Regions from separate parts of the Alteromonas sp. ABH2_165 genome, predicted to be linked through region 1. Evidence: predicted binding sites of a transcription regulator. Region 1 holds the regulator's gene; each other region holds the start of a gene.

What was found. The regulator LexA, encoded in region 1, represses DNA repair genes until DNA is damaged. The targets are predictions, from matches to a motif close to TACTGTATNNNNATACAGTA.
Region 2: recA (recombinase RecA) is a predicted target of LexA. The motif match lies at 1,035-1,054, and genes of this name have one in related genera.
Region 3: recG (ATP-dependent DNA helicase RecG) is a predicted target of LexA. The motif match lies at 1,086-1,105, and genes of this name have one in related genera.

Annotation. Positions count from the first base shown of each region.
Region 1 is NZ_JBSWWF010000002.1:139,773-142,048, forward strand. Features, by position in the region: gene ACXAFQ_RS05195 (MFS transporter) at 1-578, shown strand, start outside; gene lexA (transcriptional repressor LexA) at 643-1,269, shown strand; gene ACXAFQ_RS05205 (serine hydrolase domain-containing protein) at 1,400-2,276, opposite strand, start outside.
Region 2 is NZ_JBSWWF010000001.1:197,117-199,392, reverse strand. Features, by position in the region: gene recA (recombinase RecA) at 1-881, opposite strand, end outside; gene ACXAFQ_RS00755 (CinA family protein) at 1,091-1,606, opposite strand; gene mutS (DNA mismatch repair protein MutS) at 1,922-2,276, shown strand, end outside.
Region 3 is NZ_JBSWWF010000007.1:11,068-13,343, forward strand. Features, by position in the region: gene recG (ATP-dependent DNA helicase RecG) at 1-1,069, opposite strand, end outside; gene ACXAFQ_RS14145 (peroxiredoxin-like family protein) at 1,192-1,806, opposite strand; gene ACXAFQ_RS14150 (RidA family protein) at 1,974-2,276, opposite strand, start outside.

The DNA of each region.
Region 1 (2,276 bases):
ACTTCGCCAGTATGTTACTGGCAGACGAAAAACTCACAAACTGGCTCATTATAAGCTTGGCCATTGGTAAATTGGTGGCATTGCCCGGCTTCGTAAAGCTGTCGTACCTGATAGAAAAGCATCACGCCATGATTCTTGGCTTAGTGGGTCTGATTGCGGTGTTACTCATATTCATGGTGTTTACGCCCCGGTCGCTACCTTTCCTGTGTTTGGCGTTCTTCTCGTGTGGCATTTTTGCCGGGGGGCTCATGGTGTTGATATGGTCCGCGCTACCCGACACTATCGAATATGGTTTGCGAGAAACGGGGGTAGTGAACCCTACGCTAACCTTTGGCGCTTTCCACCTGGTGATGCGGGTGAGTGATGGACTGTCATTCGCGGTGATAGCGGGGGTACTGGAATGGTCTGCGTTGCAAACTGCAGGAAATGCAGAATTCTTTGTCGATAGCATTGCCATTATTGCCGCTATCGGCTGTGTCCTTGGCGTTGCCGTGCTCTGGTTTTATCCGATTACCCATCAATGTCACCAGGAAATGGTAAATACAGCTGAGGAAAAAACCGCAATCAATCAACGTTGATCACTTGTCAATCTTGCATAACTGTATATACTCACAGGAACTGTATAGAAAAACAGGGCTGTTTATGCGTCCACTTACCCCAAGACAAACGGAAGTTCTCGAACTCATTAAAACCACCATGCTGGAAACCGGTATGCCGCCAACGCGTGCCGAAATCGCCAGGCAACTGGGTTTTAAATCGGCCAATGCGGCGGAAGAGCACTTAAAAGCACTGGCACGAAAAGGGGTAATCGAAATCCTGGCGGGTACCTCCCGGGGTATTAAACTGAATATTCCTCTGGAAGGTGAAAACGAGGAAGATGCCGGTTTACCGTTAATTGGGCGGGTTGCTGCCGGTGAGCCAATTCTGGCCCAGGAACATGTGGAAATGCACTACAAGGTCGATCCTGACTTGTTCCACCCCCGTGCAGATTTTCTGCTGCGCGTAAACGGCATGAGTATGAAAGATATCGGTATTTTAGATGGCGATCTTCTCGCAGTGCACCGTACTACAGATGTTCACAATGGGCAGGTTGTGGTTGCACGTGTTGATGAAGACGTAACCGTGAAACGTCTTGAAAAACGTGGCCGAGAAGTATGGCTGCATGCTGAAAACGACGAATTCAACACGATTAAGGTAGATTTGGCGTCAGAGCCTTTCAATATTGAAGGTTTAGCCGTTGGTGTGATCAGAAACGCCGACTGGATGTAAGCGCCGGGCACCGTACCAAACAAAATAGATTTTATAGAATAAGAAAGGCGATGCACTGAAGTGAGCATCGCCTTTTTCTTTTATCAATATGGTGCCCTTAACGAAGCGCTAGTGAAGGATTTGCCCTAACTTAATAACTGGTGTGAGCATAGTGCAGTGTTTTTAGTGCCAGCATAAAAACGTCAGCATTTTTTTCGCCACTCACATTCTTCACTACAGTCACTGCTGTGTTGTGTTCACGACACAGAATCGTCATGGTAATACCACCCATGCTGCCGCCTGAATGCATCACCGCGGTGGGAATGTCGTCCATTAACTTAAGTGCTTCCACGTTAGCTTTATACGCTTCCCGTTCTCGATAATCGCCAAAGCCAACTTTCCAGCCAATGCCGTAGCCCACTTCGTCCCCGTTATTTAACGTTGCCCGGGTAAACATGGATTTCGTTGTTTCTGCAGCCAAATAATCACTGGCTACGTGAGCCACTGCAAAGCGCACAATGTCAGATGGCGAGGCAATAAAACCGCCACCTGCCCACTTGTAGCTGTGGTCGGTTTGGGGAGCGTTAATCAAAGTGCCTTCTTCGGTTGTATAGGGCCGGGCGCGGTTTTCGATAATTGTGAACTGATCATCAAATACAGTTTCTTTTAGCGATAAAGGCGCAAACACTTCCTGTTCGATAATCTGACGAAAATCCCGATTGCCATCAGCGCCTTCCATTGCAGCACTGACTAACGTCCAGGCGAATGTGGAATAGCTGAAATCGGTACCTGGTGAGAATTCCAGCGGATCATCCTTAAACATGGCGAGGGCGCTGTTAATATCTGGGTAGGTTTCATTGAGCAAAAACTCATTCGCGCCTTCTTTGTAATGGCGAATACCGGCTGTATGAGAGGCTAACTGACGTAAGGTAATGACTGGCTTGTCTTTCGGCCAATCAGCGACATAGTCGGTTACCGGTGCATCTAAATCAATTTTACCTTCGTCATACAGCCGCATCATTGCTGCC
Region 2 (2,276 bases), on a different contig from region 1:
CCATTGTAGCTGTACCAGGCTCCGGCTTTGTCTACAAACTTCTGCTTCACGCCCAGATCGATAAGCTCAGCTTCTTTACTGATCCCTTCGCCGTAGCGGATCATGAACTCAGCCTGTTTGAACGGCGGTGCGACCTTGTTCTTCACAACCTTCACCCGGGTTTCGTTACCCACAACCTCGTCGCCTTCTTTCACCGCACCGATACGACGGATATCCAGACGAACTGATGCATAAAATTTCAGTGCGTTACCACCGGTAGTGGTTTCAGGGTTACCGAACATCACACCAATCTTCATACGGATCTGGTTGATGAAGATACAAAGCGTGTTGGATTTCTTAATATTGGCAGTCAGTTTACGCAGTGCCTGAGACATCAGACGCGCCTGCAGACCAACGTGAGAGTCACCCATCTCACCTTCGATTTCCGCTTTCGGCGTTAGTGCGGCTACTGAGTCAACAATCACCACATCTACTGCGCCAGAGCGTACCAGCATGTCACAAATTTCAAGCGCCTGTTCACCGGTATCAGGCTGAGATACCAGCAGATCATCAATGTTTACGCCAAGCTTACCGGCATAGATAGGGTCTAATGCGTGCTCAGCATCAACGAAGGCACAGGTTTTACCTTTTTTCTGCGCTTCTGCAATAACCTGCAGGGTCAGTGTGGTTTTACCTGATGATTCCGGCCCGTAGATTTCAACAACACGGCCACAAGGCAGACCGCCTATACCGAGCGCAATATCAATGCTCAGCGATCCGGTAGAAATGGCTTCAATATCGTGTGCCTGGTTATCGCCCAGACGCATGATCGCGCCTTTACCGAATTGCTTTTCAATCTGGCCTAAGGCGGCGGAAAGAGCTTTTGATTTGTTGTCGTCCACGTTATTATCCCCAAGATAATGGATGCCCGTGATGCAGTGTTACTGCCAGCGGCGCGGTAATCATTTTTGATTCCGATGTCTTTATACTGACCTGCCTGCACATTTCAGTGCTTACATTCACGGATCGTTATTTCGAATGTTGATTGCATTCTATACTGTATAAGCATACAGTCAAGTGCAATTTGATGTTTAGTCTGGCAGAGACAGGATTATTCAGCAACCAGTCGTTGGTACAGAGTTGTAATCGCAAAGCGAATCGCTTTTTCGCGTACCGAAGTTCTGTCGCCAGAAAACAGCTGCTTTTCAGTAAACACAGTACCGTTCACCAAAAAGCCAAACCATACCGTTCCCACTGGCTTTTCAGCAGAACCACCGCCAGGACCGGCAATACCACTGACAGAAATCCCTGTTTCGGCACCGCTGTTCGCAACCACGCCTTGCACCATTTCAGACACTGTTGGCTCTGAAACAGCGCCAAACTGTTCAAGGGTGTCAGCTTTCACGCTCAACAGTGATTGCTTCGCTTCATTGGAATAGGTCACCCAGGACTGATGAAACCAGTCAGAACTGCCAGACACGGAAGTGAACGCATAAGCGATACCACCACCTGTGCAGGATTCTGCACAAGAAACCGTCAGGCCCCGCTCGCGCAACAGGTTGCCCAGTGCAGAAACGCATTCTTCAAGTGGACTGTTCGCACAAACAGTTGAAAAATCCGTACTCATACTAATAATACTCACCAATGAATTAATTCCGTTGTACCATTTTACACATTTAGCCGCTGGTAAAGACAGAAAGTTGGCTAAATAGAGAAGGAGAAGGCGCTTCTGGACGGACGACGGAACTGCATTTGAAACACGGCGTAAACCCATCCCTGGGGCCTCGGCTGCCGCATCCCTGCGGCAGACGGTTTCAAATGCAGTCCTCGTAATCCGTCCGCGCGCCTTCCCAGTCAACTGGGTCCGTACTCCGGCCATAGCGCCTTCTCACTCAAGCAATATCAAAATAACAAAGAGGTTTTCTTGGAATCACATACGCCGATGATGCGCCAGTATCTGGCCATAAAAGCACAACATCCAAATATTCTACTGTTCTACCGGATGGGGGACTTTTATGAACTCTTCTATGACGATGCCAAGAAGGCGGCGCATTTGCTGGATATTTCGCTGACCGCGAGAGGCAAATCCGGTGGCGAACCCATTCCTATGGCGGGTGTGCCTTATCATGCGGTTGAAGCTTATCTTGCTCGACTGGTAAAAATGGGCGAGTCGGTGGCTATTTGTGAACAGATAGGCGATCCCGCTACCAGCAAAGGGCCGGTTGAGCGGGCGGTGCAGCGTATCGTTACACCTGGTACCGTTACCGACGAAGCATTGCTGGAAGAGCGTCGTGACA
Region 3 (2,276 bases), on a different contig from region 1:
GAGGTTTGCCCTTAAGTTTACCTGCGAGCCAACCGACTTCGATACCTAACGGTTCGAGCCAGCCACGAAAATTACTGGCGTGCTGCTCTGCTAGGAGCTCAGTAGGGGCCATTAGCGCAACCTGGTAACCCGCACCGATGGCTGACAACGCAGCCAAAGCCGCCACCAATGTTTTGCCTGAACCCACATCGCCCTGCACCAAACGCATCATTGGGTAAGGTTGACTCATGTCTTTTTGAATGTCGGCCACTACCCGTTGCTGCGCGCCTGTGGGCGAAAATGGCAAACTATCCAGCAACTTCCCAATTAAGTCATGATTTATGTTGATAGGTATGCCGGGTTGGGCTTGGGCTTGCTGGCGAACCTTCAACACGCTGAGGTGGTGTGCCAACAACTCCTCTAGAATCAATCTCTTTTGTGCCGGGTGCAAACCTTCTTCCATCATCTCCAATGACACATCCGGTGGTGGACGATGCACAAGACGAAGGGCATCGGCCAGCGTCACCTGCCCTTCATACATGCCGTCTGGCAACAAATCCGTTAAGCCGCCCTTTTCCAGCAATGCCAACGATTGTTCGGTAAGATTTCTTAAGGTGAGTTGTTTAACGCCTTCGGTGGTGGGATACACCGGCGTCAGGGTTTCTTCTACGTCATCGTCGTCTTCGCCAATTAACGAGAATTCGGGGTGCATCATTTCCAGCCCCCACTTACCCGTGCGGATTTCACCGAAGCAACGAACTTCATTCCCCGGTGTCATCATGGTGCGCTGAACAGCACCGAAATGGAAAAAACGTAAAGTGATTGTGCCCGTTCCGTCTGAAACTTTCACCACAAACATACGTTTCTTGCCGTACTGGATGTCGGCAGATTTCACTTCACCCTGAATGCTGACATGCGTGAACGGTTTACAGTCTTCGATTTCGTAAACCTGAGTGCGATCTTCGTAGCGGGACGGCAAATGAAACAGCACGTCTTGCACCGTATTGAGACCAATTTTTGACAATTTCTCAGCCACCTTGGCGCCAACCTTTTTCAGATCAGTGACCGGTGTATGAGCGAGTGACTGCATGATGTTTAAAGAAATTAACTGTATATAGGCCCAGTGTAAGGCATTCACAGTCGGTTTGCGAGAGGCTGGCCCTGCAACAGTGTCAAACCTGTATTCAGGGCCAGTAAATTCTACGAGACGAGTTACTCTACCAGCGCTTCAGCGGCTGCCAGAATAAGCTTTGGTGAAGGACGCACCTTGTAGTCGGGGTTTACATAGCTGAACTGCACGACTCCCTGCTTATCGACGATAAATACTGCGGGCGCAGGAAGTACTGGTTTACCTGAACTGTCGTTGGTAAGCGCGATGTTGTAGCTATCGTACTTCTTAGCTGTTTCGGCATCGACGTAATAGCTAATCCCAAATCCATTCAGTGCCGACAGCGAAGCGTCAGACAATAACCGTGCTGCAAACGTTTCCTCGAGCTTTTGCTCGTTCAGTTGCGCTAGCGACTGAGGCGATACCGCCAGAATTTGATAGCCCGCTTTGGTCAAAGGCTTTTCAATGTCTTTCAGACCTGCCAATTGCGCGCTGCAGTAGGGACACCAACCGCCGCGATAAAACACCACCACGGAGGGCTTTTGCATCAATAGTGCTTTTAAACTGAACGGCGAACCGTCGGTATCGGTCACCTTTACATCGGGCACAGACATCCCTTCAAGCAGCGGTCGTACCTCCGACGCGCTTGGCGCGGGCGCCGCAAAAACGTGAAAAACACTACTACAGAGCAGTAGTACAATAAAAGAAACAGAGCGCATGATAATCTCCTGATTAGTTGAAGTTAAAAAGACCCTCTCGGGCCTTTTTTTATTTCAATTTATCAGTAAATAATCAAAAAGCTTGCGTTTATCGAGGAAGCTAAAAGACAAAGCCGCGTTAAACGCGGCTTAAAAATGCGTGATGCGCAGGCTCAACGCAATTTAAATCACTCCGGCAATTCCATAATGCCGTCGATTTCGATTTGAGAACCTTTAGGCAGTTCTTTAACGCCAATGGCTGCGCGAGCAGGATAAGGCTTGTTAAAGTACTTCGCCATGATCTCGTTAACAGTAGCAAAATGAGACAGGTCAGGCAGGAAGATGTTTACCTTAACCATATCGTTAATTGTTCCGCCAGCCGCTTCACAAACCGCTTTTACGTTTTCAAAAACCTGTGTGGCCTGCTCAGCGAAATCATCAGAAATGATTTCCATGGTTTCAGGTACTAGAGGGATCTGACCAGAAAGGTA